DNA from 4 places in the Paenalkalicoccus suaedae genome. Region 4 is predicted to be linked to each of the others. Evidence: riboswitches for the same ligand, from Rfam matches in the RefSeq annotation. Region 4 holds a riboswitch; each other region holds the start of a gene.
What was found. Region 4 has a riboswitch for thiamine pyrophosphate ahead of thiM (hydroxyethylthiazole kinase). Riboswitches for the same ligand answer to the same signal wherever they lie in the genome.
Positions count from the first base shown of each region.

Region 1: another riboswitch for thiamine pyrophosphate. It lies ahead of FLK61_RS01790 (thiamine phosphate synthase); the one in region 4 lies ahead of thiM (hydroxyethylthiazole kinase).
Region 2: another riboswitch for thiamine pyrophosphate. It lies ahead of thiT (energy-coupled thiamine transporter ThiT); the one in region 4 lies ahead of thiM (hydroxyethylthiazole kinase).
Region 3: another riboswitch for thiamine pyrophosphate. It lies ahead of FLK61_RS05280 (YkoF family thiamine/hydroxymethylpyrimidine-binding protein); the one in region 4 lies ahead of thiM (hydroxyethylthiazole kinase).

Region 1 is NZ_CP041372.2:276,782-284,212, forward strand. Features, by position in the region: gene FLK61_RS01785 (UvrD-helicase domain-containing protein) at 18-2,333, opposite strand; TPP riboswitch at 2,475-2,580, shown strand; gene FLK61_RS01790 (thiamine phosphate synthase) at 2,689-3,288, shown strand; gene FLK61_RS01795 (FAD-dependent oxidoreductase) at 3,275-4,333, shown strand; gene thiS (sulfur carrier protein ThiS) at 4,317-4,520, shown strand; gene FLK61_RS01805 (thiazole synthase) at 4,524-5,285, shown strand; gene FLK61_RS01810 (ThiF family adenylyltransferase) at 5,282-6,301, shown strand; gene FLK61_RS01815 (hypothetical protein) at 6,640-6,828, opposite strand; gene FLK61_RS01820 (hypothetical protein) at 6,942-7,151, shown strand.
Region 2 is NZ_CP041372.2:2,077,989-2,085,419, reverse strand. Features, by position in the region: gene pknB (Stk1 family PASTA domain-containing Ser/Thr kinase) at 1-974, shown strand, start outside; gene rsgA (ribosome small subunit-dependent GTPase A) at 987-1,868, shown strand; gene rpe (ribulose-phosphate 3-epimerase) at 1,870-2,514, shown strand; TPP riboswitch at 2,547-2,648, shown strand; gene thiT (energy-coupled thiamine transporter ThiT) at 2,718-3,281, shown strand; gene FLK61_RS11035 (thiamine diphosphokinase) at 3,278-3,931, shown strand; gene spoVM (stage V sporulation protein SpoVM) at 4,001-4,081, shown strand; gene rpmB (50S ribosomal protein L28) at 4,148-4,336, opposite strand; gene FLK61_RS11020 (Asp23/Gls24 family envelope stress response protein) at 4,581-4,943, shown strand; gene FLK61_RS11015 (DAK2 domain-containing protein) at 5,005-6,627, shown strand; gene FLK61_RS11010 (DegV family protein) at 6,646-7,431, shown strand, end outside.
Region 3 is NZ_CP041372.2:941,334-948,764, forward strand. Features, by position in the region: gene FLK61_RS05265 (gamma-glutamyltransferase family protein) at 562-2,193, shown strand; gene FLK61_RS05270 (M20/M25/M40 family metallo-hydrolase) at 2,193-4,337, shown strand; gene FLK61_RS05275 (N-formylglutamate amidohydrolase) at 4,343-5,158, shown strand; TPP riboswitch at 5,219-5,325, shown strand; gene FLK61_RS05280 (YkoF family thiamine/hydroxymethylpyrimidine-binding protein) at 5,477-6,085, shown strand; gene FLK61_RS05285 (ECF transporter S component) at 6,082-6,687, shown strand; gene FLK61_RS05290 (ABC transporter ATP-binding protein) at 6,668-7,431, shown strand, end outside.
Region 4 is NZ_CP041372.2:1,061,400-1,068,830, forward strand. Features, by position in the region: gene FLK61_RS05840 (methyl-accepting chemotaxis protein) at 1-1,418, shown strand, start outside; gene thiE (thiamine phosphate synthase) at 1,660-2,289, opposite strand; gene thiD (bifunctional hydroxymethylpyrimidine kinase/phosphomethylpyrimidine kinase) at 2,286-3,116, opposite strand; gene thiM (hydroxyethylthiazole kinase) at 3,113-3,922, opposite strand; TPP riboswitch at 3,989-4,086, opposite strand; gene FLK61_RS05860 (nitric oxide synthase oxygenase) at 4,165-5,265, shown strand; gene FLK61_RS05865 (hypothetical protein) at 5,366-5,542, opposite strand; gene recQ (DNA helicase RecQ) at 5,618-7,431, opposite strand, start outside.

The sequences.
Region 1 (7,431 bases), 780 kb from region 4:
CTACATGTATAAGCGTCCTATGCTGTAATTTCTTTCTCCACCTGTTTCATCTTCGTCTTACAAAGTGGACAGGCTTTCTCTGACAGTCGCTCGGACTCGTCTTGTGGAGAGACGCGCATCCAGCCGTTGCAGCTTTTGCTTGTGCAGTCCCAAACGAGGGCAGTGATGCGCAGGCGTGGCTTTTGTTCTGCGACGCGACTGGCAAACGCACGATCAGACCGACCAGACCGACCAGATCGTTCGAGCGAGGTGCGAGGGCGTTCTTTTTCGCCGAAGGCCTCGAGTAAGAAGCGAGAGACATCTGTTTCTTTTCCTCGATAGTAGGAGGGCGAGCTAATATAGAGCTCCTCCATGGCGCGCGTGACGGCAACGTATAAAAGACGACGTTCTTCCTCAATAGCGTGCTCTACTTTTTGCTTCCCTTTTCCGTCGATCATCAAGTCAGATCGCTTATCCGCCTCAAGGGCAGAGGAGTGTGGCAAAATCGTTTCCGATGCTCCGATCACGTACACGACAGGGAATTCGAGACCCTTCGCGCGGTGGATCGTCATCAACGATAGCACGTCTGCGTCGGACTGCTTGCGAAGCTCTTCCATCTCTTTATGGCGGGCGATAATATCCTCAATGAAGGATAGATACTCCTTAATTGACCCAAACTTATCCGCCGAAGCCTCAAGCTCCGTAAGCATCTCCTTGACCATGTCTTTGTCTAACGTTGCAACGCGGCGCTCGTCTGCGTCGAGATACGCATCGTAGACAGCGCGTACCTGTCTAATCGCGTCTCGAGGCTTTTTACCTGCTAACGACTCAATTAATTTCATCCGGCGAGAAATTGCGGTGCGTTGAAACTCCTTTAAATGTGGTAGTGTCATCGCATGCAGTAATAGCTTTGGCTCTGGACTAACAATATCCTGACGGTGAATGTGTGCCATCGTTGTCTCACGCGCCAGGTAAAGCGTCGACACCATGCCACTGACGGCGTCGATATTGTTAGGATCCACGGCAAGTCGGAGGTGGTCTAACACTGGCTTTACGAGTCCCGATTCATAAAAGGTTTCCTGCTTTCCGAATGTCACAAACGGAATGCCGCGAAGCACCAGTTGGTCGACCATCGCTCGGCTACAGGAAAAGGTCCTGTGCAGGATCGCGATCTCTCTTAAACGGCGTTTACCGGATGCGATGTCCGCCGACACATTCGCGACGATCTGCTCAGCTTCGTCGTCTGTTGTTGCTGGTCGGAGATACAACGTGGTTTGTCCAGGAGAATTGGCGGTCTGGAGCGTTTTGGGATGGCGCATCGTATTATGCTCGATGATTGCATTGCCTAGCCCGAGAATCCCTGGTGTGGAGCGGTAGTTGACGGGCAGGGTGATGGTTGTGGCGCGCGGATAGTGCTTGTCGAAGTCGAGTATGATGGTGCTGTCTGCGCCGTTAAAGCTGTAAATCGTCTGGTCGTCATCGCCAACGACGAAAAGGTTTTGGTGCGTGCCTGTGAGCATGCGAATGAGCTCGAATTGGATCGGATTTGTGTCCTGCCACTCGTCACAGAGGATGTAGCGAAAGCGTGTCTGAAGCTTACCGAGTAGCTCGTTGTCCTCATTGAGCAATTTCCAAGCGAGGAGGAGCATGTCGTCAAAATCTATATAGTGGTGCTCGTCCTTCCAGTCCTCATAGGCGATCAGGATGGCTTTGGTCTCGTGCTCAATGTGCGTTTTAGCGTCAATATCGTGCGCGGTTTTCATGCGGCTTTTTAGCTCTGACAAGGTGGCAAGCAGAGTCTCTGGCTCATACGAATCGTGCAAGCCACGCGTTTTTAAGATGCGCTTGATGGCGATTTGCTTGTGCCGATCGTTTTGCAAAATCCGATGATCATAGCCTCGACTAACTAATAGCCGGTAAAAAATCGAGTGGAACGTCCCAGCAGTCAGTTGCTTTGCTAAGGATGGCGTGTAGCCTGGGAGCTTCGCAATTCGGCTTCGCATCTCATCCGCTGCTTTTCTCGTAAAGGTAAGCAGGAGAATGTTTTTGGGAGAAACACCATTGACGGAAGTTAAGTAGCCGGTCCGAGAGACGAGGACGCGTGTCTTTCCACTGCCAGCACCTGCGATAATTCGCGCAGGTCCATCACCGTGGCGAACGGCTTCTAGCTGTTGCTCATTTAGTGTGATGCCAGATTCCTCTAATCTATGTAAATACGAATAGTCGCTGTCGGACTCGCGAATCACCGAAGTGAGCAGCGGCGCTTTTGGTGCAGGGGGTATTTTATCTAAAAACGACCCAGCAGGATGCAACGCCTGAGGTCTTTTTTTAGGCTGTGCATAGTTGTGTTGCATAAAGGGGTGAGCCTCCTTTTAAGTCTAAACAATACCCCTATTAAAGCATATTTCATTGCCGAATCATAGACGACATTAGAGGGAGGTACAACAGTTGCATGTAAACCGCCTTCCATGGTAAAGTTTAACTAAATTCATATAGCAATCCACTAGGGGAGCCTGAACGTGCGGGCTGAGACGGAGATAATCCGGACCCTCAGAACCTGATCTAGTTCATACTAGCGTAGGGAAGTGCCTCGACTGTTAGCATCGGTACATCAACGTATCGATCCCAAATCACCCTTAACAGCCACTTCCTATCTACATCAGGAGGTGGCTTTTTGTATGCCTTTTTTAGAGGAAGGAGGAAGGAACCGTGCGATTACAGGTACACGTTCTTTCTAGTGGCAATGGAGAGATCGATGCGCAAACTGCCACAAAGCTTGCGCCACGTATTGATGCCTTACACATACGAGAAAAGCGTTCGTCAGCAAGGGACGTCTATGAACTTGGACAGCAGTTAGTGAAAGCTGGCTTTCCAAAAGAGAAGCTCGTGATAAACGATCGTGTTGACGTTGCGCTTGCGTTAGGGGCAGGAGGAGTTCACTTAGGAGGCTTAAGCTTATCTCCAAAGATAGTGAAACAGCTTGCGCCTACGCTGCGCGTCGGGAGATCCATCCACGACGTGTCGGAGCTTACAGAGGTGGAGGATGCCGACTATGTATTTTACGGTCACATTTATGCAACTGCCTCGAAGCCAGGGCTGTTACCACGCGGTATAGCCGCTTTAGAGGAAGTCGTTCGGGCATCACACCTACCAGTTTATGCAATCGGAGGCGTGAAGCCGTTTCATATAGAAGAGATTGAAGCAACAGGGGCGGCAGGTATTGCCGTCCTATCAGGAATTTTAGGTGCGAGAGACCCTATTCAGGCAACGGATGAGTTTACAGGGAGGCGATTAGATGCACAGCTATGATGTCATTGTTGTTGGCGGAGGCGTAATTGGTGGAGCCATCTCGTATTATTTGTCGAAGCAGGGCGTACGTGTGTTAGCAGTAGAACAACGCACCCTTGGCTACGGAGCTTCGTCAAAGGCGGCTGGGATGCTTGCTGTTGAGGCGGAGTACCAGCCGGATCATCCACTTTATGACCTGGCGATGGAGAGTCGTAGGCAATTGAAGGAGCTTGCGCAACTTTTTCTCGATGAATTGGGGATAGATATAGGCTTTGAGCAAAATGGCATGCTCCTATTAGGGAGTAAGGGATCGCTTACCTTAGAGGACATGCGAGAGCTTGAGCCGAAGCTACGGACGAAAGAAGCGGGCGTCCATTACGAAGAAGGCGCACAAATCAGATCCAAGCAACTGACGCTCGCGTATTGGCGAGCGGCGATTGCAAATGGCGTCGAGGTACTAGAGCAAACGGATGTGAAGCGGCTATTAATGAAAGAGGGTCGCGTCTGTGGCATAGAGACGTCGAGTCAAAAATTTTATGCGGACACCGTAATTGTGGCGAGCGGCGTAGCAAGTAGTGAGCTGTTACCAGGGCTTTGTCCACTCCTTCCAGTGAAGGGGGAAATTATCTCTGTCACGACGGAGAAGCGACTGTTACAACGGACGATTTATGCGCGCGACTGTTACTTAGTGCCGAAGGGGGAAAACGAGCTGTTAATCGGAGCGACTAGCTACCCAGGAGATGGTACAGAAGGCGTTTCGCTAGAGGGTGTAATGGGATTACTTGCGCGCGCAACTGCGCTTGTACCAGAGCTTGCTAAAGCGAAGTGGAACGAGACGTGGAGCGGCGTTCGTCCGCGTACGTTTGATGATTTACCGTATATCGGACGTCATCCAGAGATCCAAGGTTTAGTGATGGCAACAGGTCATTATCGAAATGGGATGCTCCTGTCTGCGATAACTGGTCAGCTTGTGTCTGACCTCGTTTGGAACAATAGGGTGCCAGAGGCGTTAGCGCCTGTTTCGCCAGAGAGAAGGGGGGTAGTGGAGCATGGTCTTGCATATTAACGGTGAGGCGCGCGAGTTGCCTTTGGAGGCGGCGTCTGTGCGTGAGTTGTTGGAGCATTTGGATTTGGGGTCCAAGCTGATTCTCGTGGAATTGAACCGAGAAGCGGTGGATCGGTCGTCGTTTGATGAGGTGGTTGTTCGTGATGGGGACGCTATTGAGCTTGTTCAATTTGTTGGAGGGGGTTAATTCATGCTTGTCATTAATGGGAAGTCGTTTGGATCGCGTTTGATGGTTGGTACGGGGAAGTATGCGGATTTTAAGGTGCAAAAAGAGGCTGTTGCAGCGTCGGGCTCGGAGATTTTGACGTTTTCGGTCGCGAGGATGCACGTTGCGGATGCGAGTCAGCCAAACTTTTTGGAGGAAATTGATGTGGGTCGCTATTCGCTATTGCCAAATACGGCTGGAGCGAAGACGGCAGAGGAGGCGGTGCGTATTGCGAAGCTTGCTCGTTCATCTGGTTTATGCGACATGATTAAGGTGGAGGTTATTGGTTGTCAAAAGACGCTGTTGCCGGATCCGATTGAGACACTGCGCGCGTCTGAGGAGCTTGTGAAGGAGGGCTTTACGGTACTTCCATACACGTCGGATGATGTACTACTTGCGAGACGTCTCGAAGAGGTTGGCGTGCATGCAGTTATGCCTGGTGCGTCCCCGATAGGGTCAGGACAGGGGATCGTCAATCCATTGTCGCTTCGGTTAATCATCGAGCAGGCATCGGTTCCGGTTATTATCGATGCAGGACTCGGATCACCGGCGGATGTGGTAGAAGCGATGGAGCTAGGAGCAGACGGTGTGCTTCTTAATACGGCGATTGCTGGCGCAGACGATCCAGTAAAGATGGCGCGTGCCATGGCGCTCGCGACAGAAGCGGGTCGACTAGGCTTTGAAGCTGGTCGCATTGCTAAAAAGCCATACGCCACAGCAAGTAGCCCACAGGAGGGTCTCGGGTGAATCGATACTCTAGACATGAGCTTTTTTCAGGAATAGGAAAGAAGGGGCAGAAGCGTATTCGGGATGGACACGTGTTGATCCTTGGACTTGGAGCGCTTGGCGCAAGCTCTTCCGAGATGCTGACACGAGCAGGCGTTGGGCGCCTTACGCTTATTGATCGCGACTACGTAGATTGGACGAACCTTCAGCGTCAGCGCTTGTACACGGAAGCTGATGCAACGGCCCGCATGCCAAAGGCGGCGATCGCAAAAGATCGCCTTGAAGCGATCAACAAGGAGGTTGCCATCACTGCGCACGTGATGGATGCGACGGCGGAGGAGCTAGAGCGTTTAATTTTAGCTAGCGATATTGACGTCATCGTTGATGCGACAGATAATTTCGATGCACGCATGATGGTGAATGACCTTTCGTTAAAGCATGATGTGCCATGGATTTACGGCGCCTGTATCGGAAGCTATGGGATGTCGTATACGTTTTTGCCGGGTCAGGGTGGGCCATGCCTCACCTGCTTACTAGACGAGTTGCCTACCGGCGGTCCTACGTGCGACACGGCAGGCATCATTGCGCCAGCCGTAGAGATTGTCGTCGCGCATCAGGTAACGAACGTACTCAAGCTACTGACTGGTGCAACGGACGTCTTAGCCGACTCACTTATGACGTGCGACCTGTGGCAAAACAACTATCGCACCATGTCGATGCATAGCTTTAAGCGCGCCGACTGTCCGAGCTGTGGCGAAGTGCCAACCTATCCTTATTTGCTTCGCGAAAATCATACCGAGGCTGCGGTACTATGTGGACGGGACAGCGTCCAATTGCGTCCGCCCACTAAACGAGAGGTTGCCCTCTCGGAGGTAGCGAGATCATTACCATTTGATCACGTGCTTCGTAATGAGTACTTGCTTTCGTTTGAGGTCGAAGAGAAGCGAGTGGTGCTATTTAAGGATGGTCGAGCGATGGTTCACGGGACGGCTGATGTGACAGAGGCGAAAGCGGTTTACTATCGGTATTTTGGATAAGCGACTAGTGCGAGTTAATCAAGAGCCAACTAGCTTAGAGCGTGCTGATGAAGTGCCAACTAATTTAGAGCATGTTACCCAAAAGCCAACTAGTTAAGAGCAGCTCTTCGAGCTTTTTTAGAGGGAGGAGCAGTCAGCCCGCCAGGCACCCTTCGACATCCGTGGGTTCGGCGCTCGAGCCTCCTCGACATGCAGGGATCGGCTATCGCCTTACCCTAAACGCATGGCTGTGGGGTCTCGAGCGCCTCAACTCCCCACGGATTGTCTACGGATGCCTTCTGGGACTGCCTGCTCTTGAGCTTCTAGGTGGAGAAGCGTTTCATTTGTGGCATACTTTTTTAATGGCGAACGTCTCTTTTCTTTTTGTCATCTAGTTCTTCCCTTAATTGGCGAAGGTGGTGGATCACTTCGTCCGTTTGGGTTACTTGATTTTCTAAAAACGTCTTGATTCTGAAAAGTAGGATGAATAGCAGAACAATTGGTAGCAGCAATAGAATATATACGATGAGAGATACTATGTTTATCATGATTAGGACTTCCCTCCTTATATCTCCATTTATGTATACTTCATCATAATTTTGCTTTACCATAGAGGGAAAAGGTCGGAGTATGAGCGAAGCACGTGTTAGGAGGACCTCACATGATGAACAGAAGAACGCTTGCGATGGTGGTATATGTGTTAGGGTTAATCATCGTTATTTCAAATAACTATTACCAAACGTTTGTCGGAGATATTCTGATGACGGTGAGTGTTATAGCTGCGGCTATTACGGTGATAGGTGGACTATACTACTTGATTAAGTTTGCGATCTTACTACGCTTTTCTAAAAATAAGAATCTGAATCAGTAGAATTAGTCTCTACTTGCTTTTCATTTCAGAAAAATGATTGCATGTAAAAAGCGATATCTAACAGCTACCTTCGTCTGTTAGATATCGCTTTTTTATTTAACGTTCGTTGTATAAGATACATCGTTTTTTCTTGTAAAGGCGCTACTAAACGTCTTATAGCATGAAAAAGAAGACTGATTACGCTGATTGTGAGCAACATACTGAAGGCACATTCTACGCTTTGCATACTTTCACTCCTTGTTATCATGTAGACTTTGGTATTTTAATGGTAACATACATA
Region 2 (7,431 bases), 1.0 Mb from region 4:
ATGATGTGACGATTCCTGAAGGGTTAGTTGGGCAGCCGTCCTCAGAAGTAGTAGCAGAGCTTGAAACGCTAGGTTTAGAAGTAGAGCTCACGTATAGAGAAGACGATACTGTGGAACCAGACCATGTTATCTCAACGAATCCTCAAGGTGGTAATAACGTAAAAGAGGGCTCTTTAGTGACGGTATTTGCTAACGAAGCGAATGGCACGGTCGACATGAATGATGTAGTTGGTCTATCACTTGAGGAAGCGGAAGAGCTTTTAGCAGATTTTGAGGATATAGAAGTTGTTTATGAAGAGAGTGCGACAGAAGATGAAGGAACAGTTTTATCGCAGTCACCAGAAGCAAATGAACCAGTCATTGCAGAAGAAACAGTTGTCACTCTTACGGTTAGTGAGGGTATGACGTATGTGATGGATAATTTGTTTGGAATGACGCGTTCTGAGGTACTCGATCAGATGGATGATAATCCTTATGTAACATTAAGATTCGAAGAAGATTTCCATCCATCCATTGAGTCAGGATTAGTTATTGCACAATCTCCATCAAGAGGGACAGAAATTAATGCTCCTGTAACAGTAGAGGTTACTTTCTCACGTGGACCTGAGCCATCGTCTTCAGGGGGATCTTCTGAGATTGAGACTCCTGAGCCAGATCCAGAACCGGAGCCAGAGCCAGATCCTGGCGAAGAGGACGGTCCAGTTACAAGTGACGTACCATTTTCAGTAGAAGTACCGCCTGCGCCAGAGGGATCAGAACCACCTGAGTATCGTATTCAAATCTCTATTATTGATTCTGAGAGCGATACACCTAGAGAAGTCGTTAGCGAGTCCATCACGGAGACGACTAGATTTACGCTACCTATGACGTTAAACCCAGGTGACACAGGATATCTGCTTTTATATGTGAATGGACAAGAATTCTCAGAGTCACCTTACGAATACACCTATGAGGAATTATTAAGCTATCAATAAATGGAGGTTTGCATGGCAATTGGGAGAATCGTAAAAGCATTAAGTGGATTTTACTATGTCGAAAACGAGGACGGCATTTTTCAGTGCAGAGGTAGAGGGAACTTTAGAAAGAGAAAGCTAACGCCACTAGTTGGAGACTGGGTTGTTTTTGAAGCGGAAAATCGTACAGACGGATATGTATTAGAATTACATGATAGGACGAATGAGCTCATTCGTCCTCCAATAGCGAATGTTGAACAGGCTGTACTCGTTTTTTCTGTCCATGAGCCGGCGTTTAGTCCACTATTACTAGACAAATTCCTTGTGCATATTGAAGCAAACGACATTCAACCACTTATATGCTTATCTAAGATGGATTTATTGCCAGAGGAAAAACTAGAAGAGATTCGTCAGTATAAAAAGGAGTATGAAAAAATCGGCTATGAAGTGATATCTACATCGGTTCACCAAGCGGATACGATCGAAGAGTTGAAGCCTGCCTTAGCAAATCGTGTGTCTGTTTTTGCTGGACAATCGGGTGTTGGTAAATCATCGCTGTTAAATGCGATAAAGCCGGAGCTAGATTTAGAGACGAATGCGATCTCAAAAAGCTTAAATCGAGGGAAGCACACCACGAGACACGTGGAGCTTATTCCTATCGAAGGTGGCTATGTAGCAGATACTCCTGGTTTTAGTTCTCTAGATTACCATGGTATTACCGAGGACTCTCTCTCCGCCTGCTATCCTGAAATGGCTGATCGAATACAGGAATGCAAGTTTAGAGGATGTACGCATTCAAATGAGCCTAAATGTGCGGTCAAGGCAGCTGTCGAAGATGGAGAGATTGCGCAGCATCGTTATGATAGCTATATTCAATTTTTAGAAGAAATTAAATCGCAAAAGCGGAGGTACTAGCATGTCAGTTAAAATTGCACCATCTATTCTTTCAGCTAATTTTGCCGAACTAGGTAAAGAAATTAAGGATGTCGAGGAAGGAGGAGCGGATTATATTCACATCGATGTAATGGACGGTCATTTTGTTCCGAACATTACGATTGGACCGCTTATTGTTGAAGCTGTGCGTCCGATTACGACATTACCGTTAGATGTGCACCTTATGATCGAAAATCCGGATCAATATATTCCTGACTTTTGTAAAGCTGGAGCGGATATTATTACGGTACACGTAGAGGCATGTCCTCACTTGCACCGTACGATTCATTTGATTAAAGAAAATGGGGTTAAAGCAGGCGTTGTATTAAATCCGGCTACTCCAGTAGATGTGATCAAGCCAATTATTGACGATATTGATATGGTATTACTTATGACAGTAAATCCAGGCTTCGGTGGGCAATCTTTTATTTCTTCCGTGCTACCCAAAATTACAGAAGTAAAAGAGCTTGTCGGAGATCGTGATATTGAGATTGAAGTCGATGGTGGCGTCAACGAAATGACAGCAAAACAGTGCGTAGATGCTGGTGCAAATGTTCTTGTTGCGGGATCGGCTATTTATAATCAAGAGGATCGACACGCTGCCATTGCGAAAATTCGTCAACAGTAGTAAAGTGAAATTACTTAAACGAAATTAAAATAATGAACCACAAGGGGAGTCTTAGAGGACTGAGAGGAAGCATGCGCTTCGACCCTTTAAACCTGTAAGTTGATACTTGCGTAGGGATGTGGAGATGATGCTAACAGACAGCTGTTGCCTTCTCGGCATAAGCTGTCTTTTTTTGTGGTTCTAAAAAAAGGGGATTATTTATTATGAGACAAAACAAACGATTACTTATTATGCTCGAAATCGCTATTATGAGCGGTCTTGCTTATGTGTTAGACTTAATTCCACTGTTTCAAATGCCTCAAGGGGGATCTATTACGCTCTCTATGCTTCCAATCCTTATTCTCGCTTATAGACGAGGAGTTATTGCTGGGATTATAGCTGGCGGATTGTTTGGCACATTAAATCTAATGTTTAATTCATTCGTGGTTCACTGGGCGCAGGCATTACTCGACTATCCGATCGCCTTTTTAGTGATAGGTTTAGCTGGTATTTTTCGTTTTTCAAGTCAGGCTTCGTTCCGTAAAAAGCTTACACTTCTTATCGCAGGAGTGGCATTAGCATCTGCATTACGATTACTTTCACACTTTACTGCAGGTGTAATTTGGTTCGGTAGCTTTGCCCCTGAAGGGATGTCGCCAGTATGGTATTCATTTATCTATAATCTAAGCTATATCGCACCTACATTTGTTATTTTAGTCATTATCATGGTCTTATTTGCTAATAAGGGAAAAGTCGTGCTACACCCCTCTAACGGACGTGTAGCATGACATATTTGTTAGTAGCAGGAGGTCCAAAAGTGGACCTTCCATCCCTTCAAGAGCTTTGCGACGAGCTTAAACCGACTGGCATTATAGGCGTTGATAGAGGAGCTTATTATCTTTTAGAGGCTTGTATTACACCAAATCTTGCTATCGGGGACTTTGATTCAATCGGAGAAACATATTTAAAGCAACTAAAAGCAGAATCAGTAGAACTAACCACTTTCCCTGCAGAAAAAGATCAGACAGATATGGAGCTGGCACTTGATATTGTTAAAGAAAGATTTAACGCTAAAAAGCTTATTATTGTTGGGGCGACAGGAGGCAGATTAGATCACTTTTTAATGAACGTGCAGTTGTTAGAGGTTGCTGCTACACGTGGGATTGAAGTGGAGATACTCAATACTTCCAATCGAATGAGTTATCTAGATAGCGGCGTCAAACATGTAAAGCATTCCATATACACCTATTTATCCTTATTAGCTATTACAGAAAAAGTTTCTGGAATAACGCTTACTGGAGTGAAATATGAATTAACAAATGCTCAATTAAAGCGTGGTTCGAGCCTTTGTGTTAGTAATGAAATCGTAGATGACGAAGCAATTGTGAAGATTGAATCAGGTAAAGTAATCGTGATTGAGTCCAAGGACGAAAATTAAGTGGTACTATCTGTGGCAGACTGAATATATATGTAATAGAATCGCTTTTTTCCGTCAGGAGGGAGTAGCATGAAGTTTTATACGATCCGTTTGCCGAAGTTTATAGGGGGCGTTGTGCGAGCTGTACTTGGCACAATTGGAAAAGGGTAATACAAAGAAAAGGACTCCTAATCCGATTAACGGATTAGGAGTCCTTTTACGTAATAGGTCACAAAATTATACGCGCTGAACTTTACCAGACTTAAGTGCGCGAGCTGAAACGTATACGCGCTTCGGCTTACCGTCCACTAAAATTCGTACCTTTTGAACGTTTGCGCCCCAACGACGCTTCGTTGAGTTAAGTGCGTGTGAACGCTTGTTTCCAGTAGATGGACCTTTACCTGTAATAACACATCTGCGTGCCATGGAAATCCCTCCTTCTTTCAAACCGTAACTTTCAATCACAGTTATTTCAAACAACATACTTGGATATATTAGCATAGCATTCTGTTAAATACAAGTGATTTCAGAGATATTTCAAGTAAAAAACCTTGACAGCCGATTCGCTTCAGGTAGTATATATACCGGAGTGCCTTTCATAATGTTCGGTTTTATAGTAAAATGGCGATAGCCTTTCGGTAAAAACCTTTTTGAGGAGGCAATGACATTTATGACGATCGAAATTAAAACAAACTATGGAAATATTGATGTATCTAAAGAAGTAACGGCAGTAATCGCTGGTGGGGCCGCAGTAGACTGCTACGGGATTGTTGGCATGGCATCTCAAAAGCAGCTAAAAGACGGCATTACGGATCTTTTAGGCCGCGAAAATTTAGCGCGGGGTGTTGTTATTCGCGAGGATAATGACGACGTACATATTGATATGTACATTATCGTAAGCTATGGGACAAAGATTTCAGAGGTAGCTCATAACGTACAACAAAAAGTAAAGTATCAGCTAGAACAAATGCTAGGACTTAAAGTAACGTCTGTAAATATTTTTGTATCAGGTGTTCGCGTAGCGAACGATTAGATGTGATTAGTTAGGAGGAACACGTGTGGTTAACAAGATCGAGGGAGATAAGTTTGCGCAAATGCTCATTGAGGGTGCAACAAACCTCTCTAATAACTCAAAGAAAATCGATGCACTAAATGTCTTTCCTGTTCCGGATGGTGATACAGGGACAAACATGAATTTAACCATTACTTCAGGAGTGAAAGAAGTAAAAAACGCACCGCATGACCATGTAGGAAGAATAGCTCAAGCATTTGCTAAAGGTCTTTTAATGGGTGCTCGTGGCAACTCGGGAGTTATACTTTCTCAGTTATTCCGAGGATTTTCAAAGTCTGTAGAGAAAAAAGAAACACTCCAGGCAAAAGATTTAAGCCTGGCTCTTCAGCATGGAGTAGACACTGCCTATAAGGCTGTTATGAAGCCTGTTGAGGGAACAATCTTAACAGTTGCTAAAGATGCAGCTAAACAAGCAGTAGCTTCTGCAGAGAAGAAGACAGACGTCATTGAGGTTATGTCTGATGTGCTAAAGGAAGCGAAAGCATCCTTAAAGCGTACTCCAGACCTACTACCTGTATTAAAAGAGGTTGGTGTAGTTGACTCAGGTGGACAAGGGTTAGTCACTATTTATGAAGGCTTCTTAGCAGTTCTTAAAGGAGAAGCGATTCAGACTGCAGAGGAATCAGCTCCATCTCTAGAAGAGCTTGTTAAATTTGAGCACCATCAATCTGCTCAGAGTCATATGGCTACTGAAGACATTGAGTTTGGTTATTGTACAGAGGTCATGGTGAAGTTTGAAGACAAGAAACTTGAGCAATATCCATATGATGAGCAGGCGTTTCGTGAGCAACTAGACAAATACGGTGACTCGTTACTCGTTGTTTCTGACGAAGATCTTTTAAAAATTCATATTCACGTAGAAAACCCTGGGAATGTTATTAATGATGCACAAGCATACGGTTCTCTTGTAAACGTTAAAGTAGAGAATATGCGCGAGCAACATTCTAGTTTACTAGGAATGGATACACCTCACCAAAAGCCGGAAAAAACGGAGTATGCGGTGATTACAGTCAGCATGGGATCAGGCATTAAAGAGCTCTTTGAGGGTCTCGGTGTTAAAAAGGTCATTGAAGGTGGCCAAACGATGAATCCGTCTACGGAGGACTTTATTCGCGCTATTGAAGAAGCCAATGCAGAAAAGGTCATCCTATTACCTAATAACAGCAATATTATTATGGCAGCTAACCAAGCAGCGGAAGTGGCGGATGTAGATGTACAAGTTGTTCCTTCTAAAACGGTACCACAAGGCCTTGCTGCTATGCTCGCTTTTAATGCTGAACAGGAACTATCTGATAACGTATCTGATATGACGGACGCGCTTAAAGGTGTTCGTACAGGAGAAGTTACGTACGCAGTGCGAGATACTAGCTTAAATGGCGTCTCCATTACAAAGGGTGACTTCATGGGAATCTCGGAAAAAAATATTGTTGCTAATGGCGCTGACGTTGCTAAGGTTGCAGAGGAGCTTGTGAAGAATCTTGTCGATGAGGATTCGGAGATCGTGACAGTTATTTACGGGGAAGATCGTACAGAATCTGAAGCTAATGCTCTATCTAACTATATCGAATCAAGCTTTGAAGACGTAGAAGTTGAGGTTCATAAAGGGAATCAGCCACTTTATTCGTACATTTTAGCAGTTGAATAAATATTGGAGGACATTCATATGACTATTCAAATTGTTACTGATTCAACTGCAGATATTCCAAAGGATATTCTGCAGGAGCTAAATATTCATGTCGTTCCTCTAAAGGTCCACTTCGGCGAAGAGACATATGAGGATGGAATAGACTTAACACCTGCAAATTTCTACGATAAGCTTGAGTCTTATGAGTTTGTCCCGACTACATCTCAGCCAACTCCACTCCAGTTTGAGGAAGTATATACATCATTATACGAAAAAAATAAAACGGAAATTATTTCGTTGCATTTATCCTCGAAGCTTAGTGGTACTTTCCAGTCTGCTTATATGGCAGAGCAAACACTCGGAGAAGAAGTACCTGTAACTGTAGTGGACACAAAACGTGCCTCTTATGCGATTGGTATTATCGTGGTAGAAGCTGCAATTTTAGCAAAGTCTGGTGCTACGAAGGATGCTATCATGCAACGGATTAACGAAATGCTTGAGACAACGTCTGTTTACTTCTTAGTAGATACACTTGAGTATTTACAAAAGAATGGTCGAATCGGTAAAGCATCTGCATTAGTTGGATCTTTATTAAAAATTAAGCCGATCCTTTCTTTAAATAAAGAGGGCGAAGTTTACCCGTATGAGAAGGTACGTGGACAGAAAAAAGCGATTCAAAAGATTATCGATCGCCTAAAAGATGAGTATGAAGGTAAAACACTTCATGTCGGAATCTCGCACGCAAAAGCTTCTGACGATGCAGCTATGATTATGGAAGCTGTTAAGTCTCAGTTTAAGGTGGAGCGAGAGGTTATCACAGATATT
Region 3 (7,431 bases), 120 kb from region 4:
TGCATTTCGTGGTCCGCGGCGTGCATTTCTACCTTGTAGGTGTGCATTCTAAGTCGCGCAGTCTGCATTTCACCCTGCTCTACGTGCATTTATTTAACCGTGTGTATTTCCCCATCCGCGACATGCATTTCCACTATGCCGGAATGCATTCTAAGTCGAGCGACGCGCACTACCACCCCGTTCACACGCATTCCAATTATTCAACCTCCATCCCCCACCCAACCCCAAAAAACAAAATTATTTTCACAAAACAAAATCTAATTGTAACCGCATCCTTGTTGGAATATAATGAAAGCAATCACTCTCGGGATCGTGACGCCATGGCGAGCACACGTCCCATTTTTTTCGCGAAAAAATCGCTCATACCCTAGCGGTTATACCTATCTTAAAGAGGGAATAGGCTCTAAAGTAGGAGTATACAACTTGAAATGACATCACACGATAACAATAGTCTTCAAACCTGCACTACATAACTAAAAAAGTTGAATCAACAGCCGTCAACAACCACATCACAGTCCTTCATTGAATTGTGCTAATTTTCTTACGAATGGAGTGGTTTACATGAAACAGCAAATTCCAGCATCCTCCACGATGGAAGCGAGTGGAGGAATGGTCTCAACCGCTTCGAGACAGGCAACAAACGCAGGAGTTGAAATGCTTGCGAAAGGTGGCAATGCCATTGATGCAGCAGTTGCATCGGCATTTTGCCTTGGAGTATCAGAGCCACAGGCATCAGGTATTGGTGGACAGTCGATGGCGCTCGTTTATTTAAAAGAAGAGAACCGCATCTTTGCATTAGACGGCTCCTCGAGAGCCCCTTTCGAGCTCTCTCCTGCAGAGAATCCGGAGAGACCAATCATGCTTGGACTTGAATCCTCCACGGTACCGTCAACCGTTGCAGCACTTGGTTATTTGCACGAAACCTATGGAAAATTACCGTTACACGACATATTAGAACCATCCGTTCGCGCGTGCCGTGAAGGAATCGAAATTACACCGCTTATTCACCGCATGCTCGTGAAAGAAAAAGAGCATTTGATCAAGGATCCATCGATCACTAAAAATTTTTTCCACGAGAAAGAGCCCGTAGATATTGGTACGTATGTCTATCAGCCAGAGCTTGCTCGCACATTCCAGCGCATGGCGAAGCACGGCTGGCGCGACTTTTATACAGGAGATATCGGCAAAGCGATTGTCGAAGACATGCAAAAGCGCGGAGGGTTGATCACGGAGATCGACATGAATCAAATCCCGATTCCAGTCGAACGCGAGACCCTTCACAGCACGTATCGAGGCTATGAGCTTTACACGTATCCGCCACCGGGAGCAGGACGCGTGCTCGTACAAATTCTTGCAATATTAGAGGGCTTCCCACCAGATAATCTCGATACAGACGAAGCGATCGGAGCCATCATCTCCGCGCTCGCGTTCCGATTTGCGCTCAACTATCGTGAACGAACGCCGATGCATCCCGACCATTATTTGCAGTTCGTCAACCAAATGCTCATCGACAAAGGCTACGCCAAGGAGACCGTCAAGCGCATCAACGATATTTACAAGCTCGCCTTGCAGGACACTTTCCTACCACCACCTACTTCTGGAGAAACCACGCACCTCTCCGCTGCAGATAGTGACGGGAATGCGGTTGGGATCACCCAGTCTATTGAGCTTGTATTCGGTAGCAAAACAATGGCGAAGGATCTCGGATTTTTTTACAACAACTATATGAGTGCGTTTAACTATTCCGACACGTCGCATCCGTACTATTTGCTACCTGGCGGCCGTCCGTGGAGTAGTGTGGCGCCAGTATTACTCTTTGAAAACGGAAAGGCTCGTTATTTATTAGGAAGTCCAGGTAGCGCAAGGATTTCCACGACGCTTGCCCAAGTCATTACAAGGCTAATCGATAAAGGGGAGCCGCTCGATGATGCTATCGCATCCCCACGTTTCCACGCATCACATACAGGGTCATTGATGATTGAGCACAATCGATTTAGTGAAGAAGTAAATGAAGCACTCAGACTTGCTGGTTTTAAAATAACAAAGCGCGGAGACTATAGCTTTTATTTAGGGTGTGTCCAAGGAATTCAGCTCCCTAAGAACAAACGAGAACGCTTTTTTGGAGTCGCAGATCCAAGACGGGATGGTACAGCCAGAGGACCAGAATTAAACGAATTGGGAGTGGATATATAGTGAAAATTGCTGTGGTATATAACCGTGAAAGTCAGGCGGTCATCAATTTATTCGGTACACAAAACAGAGAGAAGTACGGACTTGAGACAATTAAACGTATTAAGGACGGTTTGACTGCTGGTGGTCACGAAGTGAAGACATTTGAGGGAGATAAAAATCTCATCAAAAATTTAGAGGACTTTATGCCATCCGTACTTTCAGGAGAGCGACCGGGTCTTGTCTTTAACTTAAGCTACGGCATTCAAGGTAGAGGCCGCTATATGCATGTACCAGGTATGCTTGAAATGCTTGGTGTCCCTTATGTTGGGTCTGGTCCTGAAACGCATGCGCTGGCATTAGATAAAGTTGTTACAAAGATTTTGCTCATGCAACAAGGGCTACCAACGCCTAAATTTGCGGTGCTTAATAAACCAGATAGCCCGCTTGTGGAGAATTTGAAGTATCCTCTAATCGTAAAACCTAAGGACGAAGCGGTTTCCTTTGGACTTCGTATCGTAAATAACGAAGAAGAGCTTCGCGAGGGTGTTCGTGTGATTTATGAACAATTCAATGCGCCGACGCTTGTCGAAGAATATATTGAAGGACGGGAAGTAAACGTTGCCCTACTTGGGAATAATCCCGTCGAGCCATTACCACCCGTGGAGCTTGTTTTCCACAATGGTCCAAAGATTTTTACGTATGAAGATAAAAAGAATACGAGTGGTCGTACGGTAGAGAAAGTATGTCCAGCACCTTTATCAGAAGAGGAAACGAAGCGTGTGCAGGACTTAGCGGTGCAAACGTTTAAGGCACTAAACTGCTATGACTCGGCTCGCGTTGATTTTCGTATTGACCAGGATGGGAACCCGTATATTTTAGAGGTCAATTCCATGGCGAGCCTAGGTAGCGACGGATCGCTCGTATTTGCTGCAGATAAAATTGGCTTAGACTATACGAAGCTCGTTAATAGATTAATAGATGTTACGTGCGAGAGATATTTTGGCAAAGACTTTTTTGATGAAGAAAGCCACAAATCGTCTTCAACCGCTGATAAGCTTTTCCGCCGAGTCACGCAAAGTCGCTCTAAGATCGAAGCCGATTTAAAGACGTGGACGAACATGTCGAGTCGCACAGAGGATGCTGTTGGCCTTAGTAGCGTACGCAAGCTGTTTGAGGAGCGTTTAGGGAAGCTAAAGCTTGATCAAGTCGATGCGCTGACGAATGGTCGTTCTGCGTGGACGTGGGAGACGAAGGCAGGACTAACGGACGGAACGCTACTTGTCGTTCCTATTGATGTACCGGGCGGACGTAACGGCTTCCCAATTCCATACCGCCGCGAGCAGGAGTGGGTGTTTGGAGAAGGAATTGCTTCAAGTCGCGGTGGTATTGCGACTGTGTTAGCGGCTTTGCAGGCGTTGAAGGAAGAGAAGCTACTTAGTAAAACGAAGGTCGGCGTATTTTTCTATGCAGATGAAGGAAGAGGGATGCGCTACAGTTCGCAAATGCTTGTAAAAGCGGCGAGTCGGGCGAAGCAGGTGCTTGTCATGCAGCCTGGATTTGCGGAGGGGAAGGTTGTCGACCAACGCCGAGGAACAAAGGAATTCCAGCTCATTATTGAGGGAGATCCGTTGCGCATTGGGAAGGAATCAAAGAGTAGTGATGTGCTGAGCTATTTTATTGAGAATGCAGAGAAGCTAAAGAGCTTAAATAGTCGGAAGAAGAAGGTAGCTGTATCGGTTCAGGATATGAAGTCAGAGCGATATAGCGTGCTTATGCCGCACCGAGTGACGGCAACGCTCTCTGTCACATATTTAGATGAGACGACTGCGACGGAGGTCGAGCAGGAGCTTAAAAAGCTCTTCTCGGGGGCGAAATCAGGAATGAAAACATACATGGAACAGGTCGTCGATCGACCACCACTCTTGAGGAAGAAACTAAATCCAATCATTGCAAGGTTAAAGGAGTGGACAGAGGCAAAGCAACTTCCATTCGGCATTGAGTCTAGTCTACTTTCGACTGCGGCGGGAGTCATTCCAAGTGAAACACCAGTAGTATGTGGATTTTCGCCGGCAAGTAGAGATTTATATACGCCGAACGAGGCGCTACACCGTATTGAGCTCGTGCAACGATCATTGCTATTAGCGCTTTATTTGCAGGGAGAATAACGCTTATGGACAAGCTACCTATTTTTGTGTCGGTGCCACATGGTGGAACGAAGGTGCCTGAGGGTTTACGCAACAAACTACTGCTTTCCGAGCTTGAGATTGTGCACGACGGTGACACATGGACAGGGGAGCTATTTGACTTTAAGGAGCTTGCCCACGTGTTTGTTAGTCAGTCTGTGGCGAGGATTGTCGTTGATATGAACCGGGCGCCGGGTGATCTGCCGCCGCATAACGTGGACGGTGTCGTAAAGACGGTTGCGGTAACAGGTGAGAACGTATGGAAGCCATCGCTTTCAGAGGAAGAGATTAGGGATTTAGTGGAGACCATTCACGCACCTTATCATGAAGCTATGCGTGAGGGTCTTCTACAACCAATTTCATTTGGTGTAGACTGTCACACGATGCTTGCAGAAAGTCCTGTAATAGGTGGTGGAGAGGCGATAACGCGTCCGCTGTTTTGTATTAGTAACCGTGGAGGAGAAGATGGCATAGAGGAGGACGAGCCTGTCACGGCAAGTCCTGCGTTTATGCACAGAATGCGAGAGCTAATAGAAGAAGCATTTGCTGACTACGGGATTGACGGGGTAGAGCTGTGTGTGATCAATGCTCCGTTTAAAGGTGGCTATGTGACGCAATTACACGGTGCACAAACAGATAAGCCGTTCGTTCAGCTGGAGATAAATCGAAGGCTATATATGAGCGAGGAAAGTGGCGTTGCGCCGACCAAGGAGGAACGCGCGCAGATGTCAGAGCTGCGGGAGAAGCTTGGTCGCGTGTTTGCGCAGTTAGCGTTCGAGTTATCGGATTCAACGCTTCGATAACCGCCGGCTGTTTACAAATCTTCAGACAATAGGTACAATGAACGTAACAATACAATGACACGAACGCACTAGGGGTGCATCTATCTTGCTGAGAGACAGGCTTGTCCTGTTAACCCTTTGAACCCGAACTAGATAATACTAGCGTGGGGAAGTGCAGTTAATCATACGATTCACGCACTTATTCGTAAACGATTGCCTGCACCTTCCTATTAGTTTAGGAGCGTGCAGGCTTTTTTGCGTTTCGTCTTGTGTTGAAATAGAAAAGGGATGCTTACGGCAAATTAGTTTGTAAGTAATCACGATGGAGGAGAGTTTAGCATGCAAGGACTATCATGTGGAACAAGTAATATCGTAGGAGTAAGGTTTGCTATTTACCCAATGGCAGATAATTTTGTCGAAATCATTAAAGGGGCTTTAGAAGAAGTTGATACATCTAAAGTGTGGATGCAAACAGATGACGTGACAACATGTGTGCGAGGTCGAAGTGAACACGTATTTGACGTGGCGAAAGCGATCTTTATCCACGCAGCAAAAACTGGAACGCACGTTGTCTTTAGCGGAACATTTTCAATCGGATGTCCTGGTGACAGCGAGGGAGACACGTATATGTCGGAGAACGATGAGCGTCTAAACGAAGAAAAGTCTCAACAGGAATCTGTCGAAGCGGCATCTCACTTTGCACTTTACCCAATGGATAACCCGAACTACATGCAGGTTATTGCCGATCAGTGTGCAGTTGCACAAGAGCACGGTACGTTTACGAAGGGTGTTCACTACGCGTCTCGTTTAGATGGTGATGCAAATAAAGTCTTCCATACGCTTGAGACAGCATTTGTTAATGCCTCTAAAACAAAAGAACGCGCACATGTGACAATGACTGCTCACATTTCAGCAAATAGTCCATCAAAGAAGGACAACGCGTCATGATGAAATCCTGGAAGCTTAAAGAGATTGTCTTAATGTCCATCTTAGGAGTTGTGTTTGCTGTTGTTTACCTGCTCTTTTTCTTTGCAGGACAAGGCTTAACAAGCTTCTTAATTCCGTTTGGTTTAGGCCCGTTCGGCTATGAAGTCATCTTTGGAATATGGTTTATTGTCTCTATCATCGCCGCCTATATTATTCGAAAGCCAGGGGCTGCCTTCTGGTCGGAGCTTATTGCAGGAACCGTACAAGTACTTCTTGGAACGCCAGCAGGTCCAATGCTAATCATATCTGCTGCTATTCAAGGTATTGGCGCTGAGCTTGTCTTTGCAGCGACTCGCTATCGTGTTTATAACCTGTACGTGTTAATGATGGCGGGTATGTCGGCAGCGCTTTTCAGCTACGTATGGGGAATCTTCCAGTCCGGTCTTCTGGCAATGGAGCCATGGCTCATTATTACAACCTTTATCGTGCGAATGATCAGTGGTGCTCTACTTGCTGGATTACTCGGTAAATTCCTAAGTGATCAGCTCGCAAACACAGGCGTTCTGCGCGGCTATGCGTTAGGAAAGGAGCGCGAGGGACGCTATGAGCGTAAAGTCTCCTAATACACTCGTTCAGGCAGTTAACTACTCGTTTTCGTATGAGCAAGACCACCCTCTTTTAAACAACCTCTCTCTGACTATTTCAGAGGGAGAAACCACGATATTGGCAGGTGCAAGCGGCTCTGGGAAGAGCACGCTTGCACTTTGTTTAAATGGTTTATATCCAGAGGCTGTTGAAGGCTACAGTACTGGAGAGCTTTTCTTCCGCGATAAGAGCGTTACGTCCTTTGAGAAGGGAGAGCTCAATCAACAAATCGGTATTGTGTTTCAGGATCCTGAGAGCCAGTTTTGTATGCTTAAGGTAGAGGATGAGCTAGCCTTTACGCTCGAAAATATCGAAACACCGCGAGAGGAAATGGCCGACCTCATTTCTGATGTGTTAGAAAAAATCGGAATAACAAAGCTACGTCATCGTGATATTCACTCTCTTTCAGGTGGGCAAAAGCAAAAAGTCGCGCTCGCAGCCGTGCTACTACTAAAGCCAACGATGCTTATTTTAGATGAGCCAACTGCGAATCTGGATCCTCAGTCACGACTAGAGTTTGTTGAATTGATCGAACGTTTATCGATGACAACGCTTATTATTGACCATCAGCTAGAGGATTGGCTTCGATTCACAGATCGCATGCTTGTCTTATCTCGAAGTGGAGAGCTCGTACTTGAAGGAAAACCGATGGAGCTATTACGTAAACACAAGAACGAACTCGAAGCGGAGGGCATCACGTTCTCTCCCGTATATGAAGAACT
Region 4 (7,431 bases):
TGTCATATGTGTATGAAGGTACCGAAAATGTGAATCCACTAATTTTAACTCTGATTATGCTTATTCCAATTGTCTTATTCATCGTTGCGGTTATTTTGTTTATAAAAGACCGCACACACCGCTATATTCCGTTAGTAATTATGCTAACGCTAACATTTGGGAGTATCTCGATTATAGCTGGTGGAGATGGAATGGTAGAGTATCACTTCTCTATTTTCATGGTGCTCGCGAGTCTCGCTTACTTTGAGCAAATAAAATTAATTGTCATAAGTACGGTCATTTTTGCTGTTCAACATCTAGGCGGGTATACATTCTTTCCAGAACTGATATGTGGCACATCCAATTATCCGTTCGGATTACTCCTTATTCACGCTGTATTCTTAATTTTTACAGCCGTCGTTATTATTTTCCAAATTAGGTCTAGGCAGTTACATTTGGCGGAAGTGACAGAGCGAGAGAACTCTCAAAACAATGTTATTCAAACGCTATTATCCTCTATTCATTCTGCATCAGATCGTGTACAGGCTAGTGTGGCGCAAATAGAGAATGAAACTAACTCCTTTTACACAGGGTCTGAGGCTATTCATGATTCATTATCCGAACTAGCACAGGCAGCTGAATTTCAAGTGAGTGAAGTGCAAAAAGGGCTTGAGTTAACACAACAAGTAGATGGTAATGTTACAAGTATCGTGAAACAAACAGAGGCATCTGTTTCCGTCACAGAACAAACGGCGAAAGTAGCCTCTAGTGGTCTTGACACAATGAAGTCGTCTGAAAAGTCGATGACGGAGCTAGCGTTGACCGTTGAGGAAATTGATGAATTTGCAAAAAGTTTACAGGAGCGTTCAGAGAGTATTGGTGGTAAATTAAACTTTATTACAGAAATCTCCGATCAAACAAACTTACTTGCTTTAAATGCAGCAATTGAAGCGGCGAGGGCAGGAGAGCACGGTCGAGGCTTTGCCGTTGTAGCAGAAGAAGTCCGAAAGCTAGCCGATCAGTCTGGCTCCTATGCAGCAGAAATAAAAGCCGCTCTTGAAAATCTACGAGCCGACGTATTATTGGTAGTGAAAGCTACTAGCGAAGGGAAGGAACGCGCGCTACAAGGCAAGGCAGACATGCGTAAGACAGGTGAAATATTCGACACGATCGTGCAGGATATGACGATTATTTCCCGGGAAACATCAGAATCAAATCGCTTAGCCAATACAATTCGTGACTCTTTGCAGACGGTTAGACGCGCCATTGAAGAGATTAGCGCAATGACGGAGCAACAAAGCGCATCAGCCGAAGAAATATCTGCTCAAACGGATGAGCAAGTTAGTCAAATTAATGACCTTTTCACAGTAGCAGCTGAGTTAAAAGCAATGACAGATGATCTACAAGGACAGTTAAGTTCTATTTCAAATAAGCTTTAGTATTAAAAAAGCTACCGGATCCTCATATAGAGAGGACGGTAGCTTTTAGTGTGAAGGAAAGTTTGATAGGCGCTTTTGGATAATTGGAAGTTAAGATCGTTAAATTGAACGGCACAATCGGTTAATTGAACCCCGTATCCGGATAACCGAAGGCCAGACCCGGATAACCGAGCCGCGTTTCTTCGCACCAAAAAGGGTGAGACAGGTTCCTCGCTTTTGTCCCAACCCGGCAGCTATTCGTTCACCCTTTAAATAACCGAACAGCCTTTTCAATCGAACTCGCTCTAGCTATCGCAGAGATAATAGAGACGCCGTCTGCGCCAGCTTTCTTTATTTCCTTCACATGACTCGTTGTTATACCGCCAATCGCAACAATTGGTAAATCAACACCCTGATCACGCATCAATCGAATTCGCTCAGGACCAACCGCTGATTTGGCATCCGCTTTTGACCGCGTAGCATACATAGGTCCAACGCCAATGTAATCTGCCCCATCACGAATAGCTTGCTCTGCCTCTTCGACTGTATATGCAGAGATCCCAAACAGCATAGAAGAAGGAAGGCGCCCTTTAATCTTACTGGCATCACCATCGTCTTGTCCGATGTGCAGACCATCAGCCTCTACTTCCAAAGCGAGCTCCACGTCGTCATTCACAACAAATGGAACGTGATACGAGCTACACAGTTGCTTCAAACGCCTCGCTAAAGCATAGCGCTCTTCCTTATCCTGAATACTTCCTTCACCCTTTTCTCTGAGCTGAAACATTGTAATACCAGCCTCTAAAGCTTCTGTTAGTATCTCATCTAGTGGTCTCACCACATCCTGCGTTCCACAAATAAAGTATACGGAGAGAGCTTCTTTTACGTTCAAGTTAATACCTCCATATTTACATCTGAAATAGAAGACTCACGGTGGGCACTGTGGTGCACTGGTCCGGCGCCTTCTCCAACAGGCTTTGCCTGCTCAATTGCGACATGTAAAAACTCTTTCGCTTTAAAGATAGCACTCTCCAGTTTTACCCCTTGGGCAATAAAGGCTGTAATCGCGGCAGCATACGTACAGCCTGTGCCGTGAGTGTGCGTCGTGTCAATGCGCGGAGAGGTATACAAGACACTTGTTTGACCGGTGAAAAGCACGTCAGTCATAAACTCTGCACGTGCCTCATGACCGCCTTTAAGTAAAACTGGAACACCACCACAAGCGTGATAAAGTGCCTTCGCCATATCTTCAAGCTTATCAAAATCCTCGCGCTTTTTACTCAAGATGGCTTCTGCCTCAGGAATATTGGGCGTCACGAGAATTGCTAATGGGAAGAGCTTTTTAATTAACGTATCCTGCGCGTCCTCTTTTAAGAGCGGAGACCCTGTTGTAGTCACCATCACGGGATCGACGATCAGATTCGTTACTTGATGCCTACTCACCAAATCTGCAATAGCCTCAATTCGCTCTTTGTCATACAGCATACCAGTCTTCACAGCGTCTGCACCGATATCAGTAATCACTGCTTTAAACTGCTCCTCAATCGTAAGCACGGGGATGGGATGGACATCGGTTACCCCTAACGTGTTTTGCGCTGTGATAGCTGTAATTACGGATGTACCAAAAACGCCAAGCTCCTGGAATGTTTTGAGGTCTGCCTGAATTCCTGCGCCGCCGCCACTATCAGAGCCTGCAATCGTCATCGCTTTTATCGTCATGACGTCACCTCTTCGACTTTACTTCGATCATTCACATCTTCTTCCGTTATTTCGTACAACGCGTTCAGAAAATACTGCTGAAAGCTTCCAGGAGCTTTAACGGGAGTTTCTTTATAAGCAATTTCTGCCGCAACCCCATAAGTGGCTAGCGCAGCGACTATCGAGTCGAGAGAGACATCGTTACTAGCAATAAAAGCAGCGACTAAGGAGGACAGTAGACAGCCTGCACCTGTTATCGTTGTTTGCAAAGGGTGACCGTTAGAGACTGTTAAGACTCGGCTTCCATCTGTGACGATATCAACCTCGCCAGTCATAGCCACAATCGTGTTGTATTCCTTTGCTACTTTGATAGCTACCTCTTGTGCATTTTCAAGCGCTGTATCAGAATCGACTCCCTTTGTCGTAACGGAATCGTCTATTAAACTCGCAATTTCTGAGGCATTACCACGAACAACCTGGATAGACAGCTCTGTAAGTAGTTTTTTAGCCGTGTTTGTTCGATATGGGGTCGCGCCGGATCCAACTGGATCAAATACGATTGGCGTTTTTCCTTGGTTTGCAGCCTCTCCTGCGATAAACATTGCTTCTACAGTTGGCGCAGTTAGTGTTCCGATATTAATCATTAGACCTTGTGCGATGCTTGCCATATCCGCTACTTCTTCTTTGGCATAAGCCATAACAGGACTAGCTCCAATAGCATACATGCCATTAGCTGTGAAATTAGTTACCACCACATTCGTGATATTGTGGATCAAGGGTTTTGTTGCGCGAAGCGAAGTAAGTGCTGTGCCTAGTGTTGATTGCATGAAACAGTCCTCCTTTTTTTCGCACAAAAAAAGCTATTCCACGAAGGAAATAGCTCACTGTGTATACAAAAACAGTAGCCACTTTCCTACGCTGGTGTTAACCAGATCAGGTTCAAAGGGATTAGGAAACCTATCTCAGCCCGAGGGCACCCCTAGTGGATTACTTACTTTTTTTATGCGTTTAATTTATACTAACATAAGTGAAACTAGCTGACAAAAGATTCAAAAAGGAGCAACAGGAGATGAGCTTACAGGAGCAAGCAGCATCATTTATTTCGACCTGCTATCAGGAATTAGGAATAGATGCGACGACACTGGGTGACCGTTTACAGCAAGTGAAAGTAGAGATAGAAGAGACCGGAACGTATACACATACGTATGAAGAGCTCGTTCATGGTGCCAAAATGGCATGGCGTAACTCCAATAAATGTATTGGCAGACTTTTTTGGGAGACGATGAACGTATTTGATGCTCGCGAAGTTAAAGAGGAATCAGAGGTTTTTAATACCTTGAAGAATCATATGACCTTTGCAACAAATGAGGGGCGAATCCGTCCGACAATTACGGTGTTTGCTCCAGAAAAGGATGGGAAAGCACCGGTTCGAGTCATAAACCATCAGCTTGCGCGCTATGCAGGATACGAGCATCCTGACGGAACCGTAATCGGAGATCCAGACTCGATTGCGTTTACAAAGCTATGTCAGGACTTAGGTTGGCAGGGAAAAGGATCTGCTTTTGATCTTTTACCAATCGTGATTAAGCTTGATTCTACATTAGTATTGCAAGAGTTTGAGTCTGACATCGTTCTAGAGGTCCCATTTGAGCATCCGGAAGAGCCATCATTTAAAGAGCTTGACTTAAAATGGTACGCTGTTCCTGCAATTTCTGACATGCAACTAGAAATTGGCGGAATCACCTATCCAACCGCGCCATTTAACGGGTGGTACATGGGTACAGAAATTGGGGCACGCAACTTAGCGGACAGCTTCCGCTACGATAAATTGAAAGAAGTTGCTGAGGTATTTCATTTAGACACGAGTAAAACATCCGCTCTCTGGAAAGACCGTGCACTTGTCGAGCTAAACCGAGCAGTCTTACATTCCTTCCAAGAAAATCGGGTGAGTATCGTCGATCATCATACAGCCGCTGAGCAATTCCGTAAGTTCCAGCAACGAGAGGAACGCGCTGAGAGAGAGGTAACAGGGGACTGGACGTGGTTAATTCCACCTGTATCACCTGCGGCAACACACATTTTCCACCAAGGCTTTAAAAACGAGGAGAAGTCGCCGAACTTCTTCTATCAAGACAAGCTATATGATGAGTCAGGGAAGATGAAAGAGTAGGAGATGGCTACCTTGTGCGTCAAAAGGTAATATTTCATCAAACCCCCACCAAAAAAGCAGGTAAACGAGCTACTAGCCTCGTCCACCTGCTTTTTTACATTCATCTCCAGCTAATACGCAAAAGAGAGACTAACATCCCTACTCCAATAACGCTGCATAGTAAGCTCCCAATATAAGCGAGTCCCCACATGAATGGAGAATTACTCCAATTATTCACAATGACCAAAAGTAACACACCAGCAAGTACACATGCTACTCCTGCTTGAAACCTATCCACTCTAACCACCTCATTTAAGGTAATTATACCATATTTACCCTAAGTGAGTGGAGTTACTTCAATATCTCACCAACCTCACACATACCCATTGGCAACGAGTTTAATCGTAAAGTAATCCACCTCTTCAGGGAGAGCCTCCTTTACAGGCTTCATCCCCTCTTCAAGACCTACATCATTAATAGCTCGTTTAATTAAATCTACATGCTTAGCCTCAAATAGAGGAGAGAGCTCAATAGAGACACCATCTTCATATGCCTCTAAAAGATGACTTTTCACAGTTACCTCTTTAATATCCCGAAGCTTCATAATCTCTTCGACTGGTGTGCCATCTACATATAATTCCGCTGTTACCATATAGCTCTTCTGCTTTTTATCATTTGATAAAATTTCTTGTTGAGGCTTTGCCATCTCGTTTTCCTCTACATATACAAGGATCGCATCTAGGAATGGCTGTCCGTAAGTCTCTATCTTCATTTGTCCGACACCCTTGACTTGGAGCATCGCATGTTCATCGGTCGGGAGCTGCCTGCATAGCTCATGAAGCGTCTGATCAGAGAAGACCATGTATGGTGCAACAGCGTGCTCACGCGCGAGTTCGGTTCGCACTCCACGGAGTGTCTCAAATAACGGATGATCCTGGGTGACACGTACCTGATGCTTCTCCTCCTTCTTCGCAACCGACTCCTGTCCCTTTAGCACAGGCACTGCTAAATCAGTCAGTTGCAGCACTGGATAGTTGCCGCCAGTTAAAGCTAAATAGTCAGATGCAGCAAGAAAGTCAATCAACTGAGCAACCTCTTTTTGAGAGCGATTCTTCATCAGTCCGAAGGTTGGAAGTGTATCAAGCTTTAAATCCTTCACCTTCTTATTATTAGATCCAGTCAATACTTGAGCGACCATCGTCTTCCCGAATCGTTCACCCATCCGTCTTACACAAGAGAAAATCATCTGTGCTTCTCGCGTTATATCCACAGAGGTTCGATCATCGACGCATTCCGAGCACCTACCACAAGGTTCTGCCGGCGATTCTCCGAAATATTGAAGAATATAGTTTTGTAGACAATCCTCTGTGTGTGCAAAGCTCGTCATAGCCTGGAGCTTCCGATATTCCTGCTCCTTGCGTCGCTCGTCCATCATTGATTGATCAATTAAAAACTGCTGGATTCGAATGTCTTGAGGCGAAAATAAGAGCATACACTCACTAGGAGCGCCGTCTCTTCCTGCACGTCCAGCCTCTTGATAAAAGCTCTCCATATTGCGTGGCATTTGCCTATGAAAGACAAAGCGAACGTTCGATTTATTAATCCCCATACCAAAGGCGTTTGTAGCAACCATCACTTTGGTCACATCATAGACGAACAACTCTTGCATCTTTTGCCGATCCTCTTGAGACATCCCTCCATGATACTTACCTACAGAAACATTAGCCTTCTTTAAATAATCATGAATGCGTTCCACTTCTTTTCTAGTCGCACAATAAATAATCCCGGACTCTCCAGACTGAGTAATGTAGCTCTTCATGTATTCGTCACGGTCTACCCCTTTAACCACATGAAACGCCAAATTTTCACGGCTGAAGCCGGTCTGAACGACGTGGTCTGGATCGATTGATAACGCTCGGCACACGTCCTGCGTCACCTCAGGGGTTGCGGTTGCAGTGAGGGCTAATACTGGCGGTACTTTTGGTAGCGTATTTAAAAGCTCAGGAATACGTAAGTAGCTTGGTCTAAAATCGTGTCCCCACTGAGACAGACAGTGAGCCTCATCAACCGCTACTAAGGAGATTGGTAGCTTTTGTAGCATACGCATGAATGAGGGTGATTCAAGGCGCTCTGGAGCAATATAAATAAGCTTTTGTAGACCTAAATTAACCTCATCTAATCTAGCAG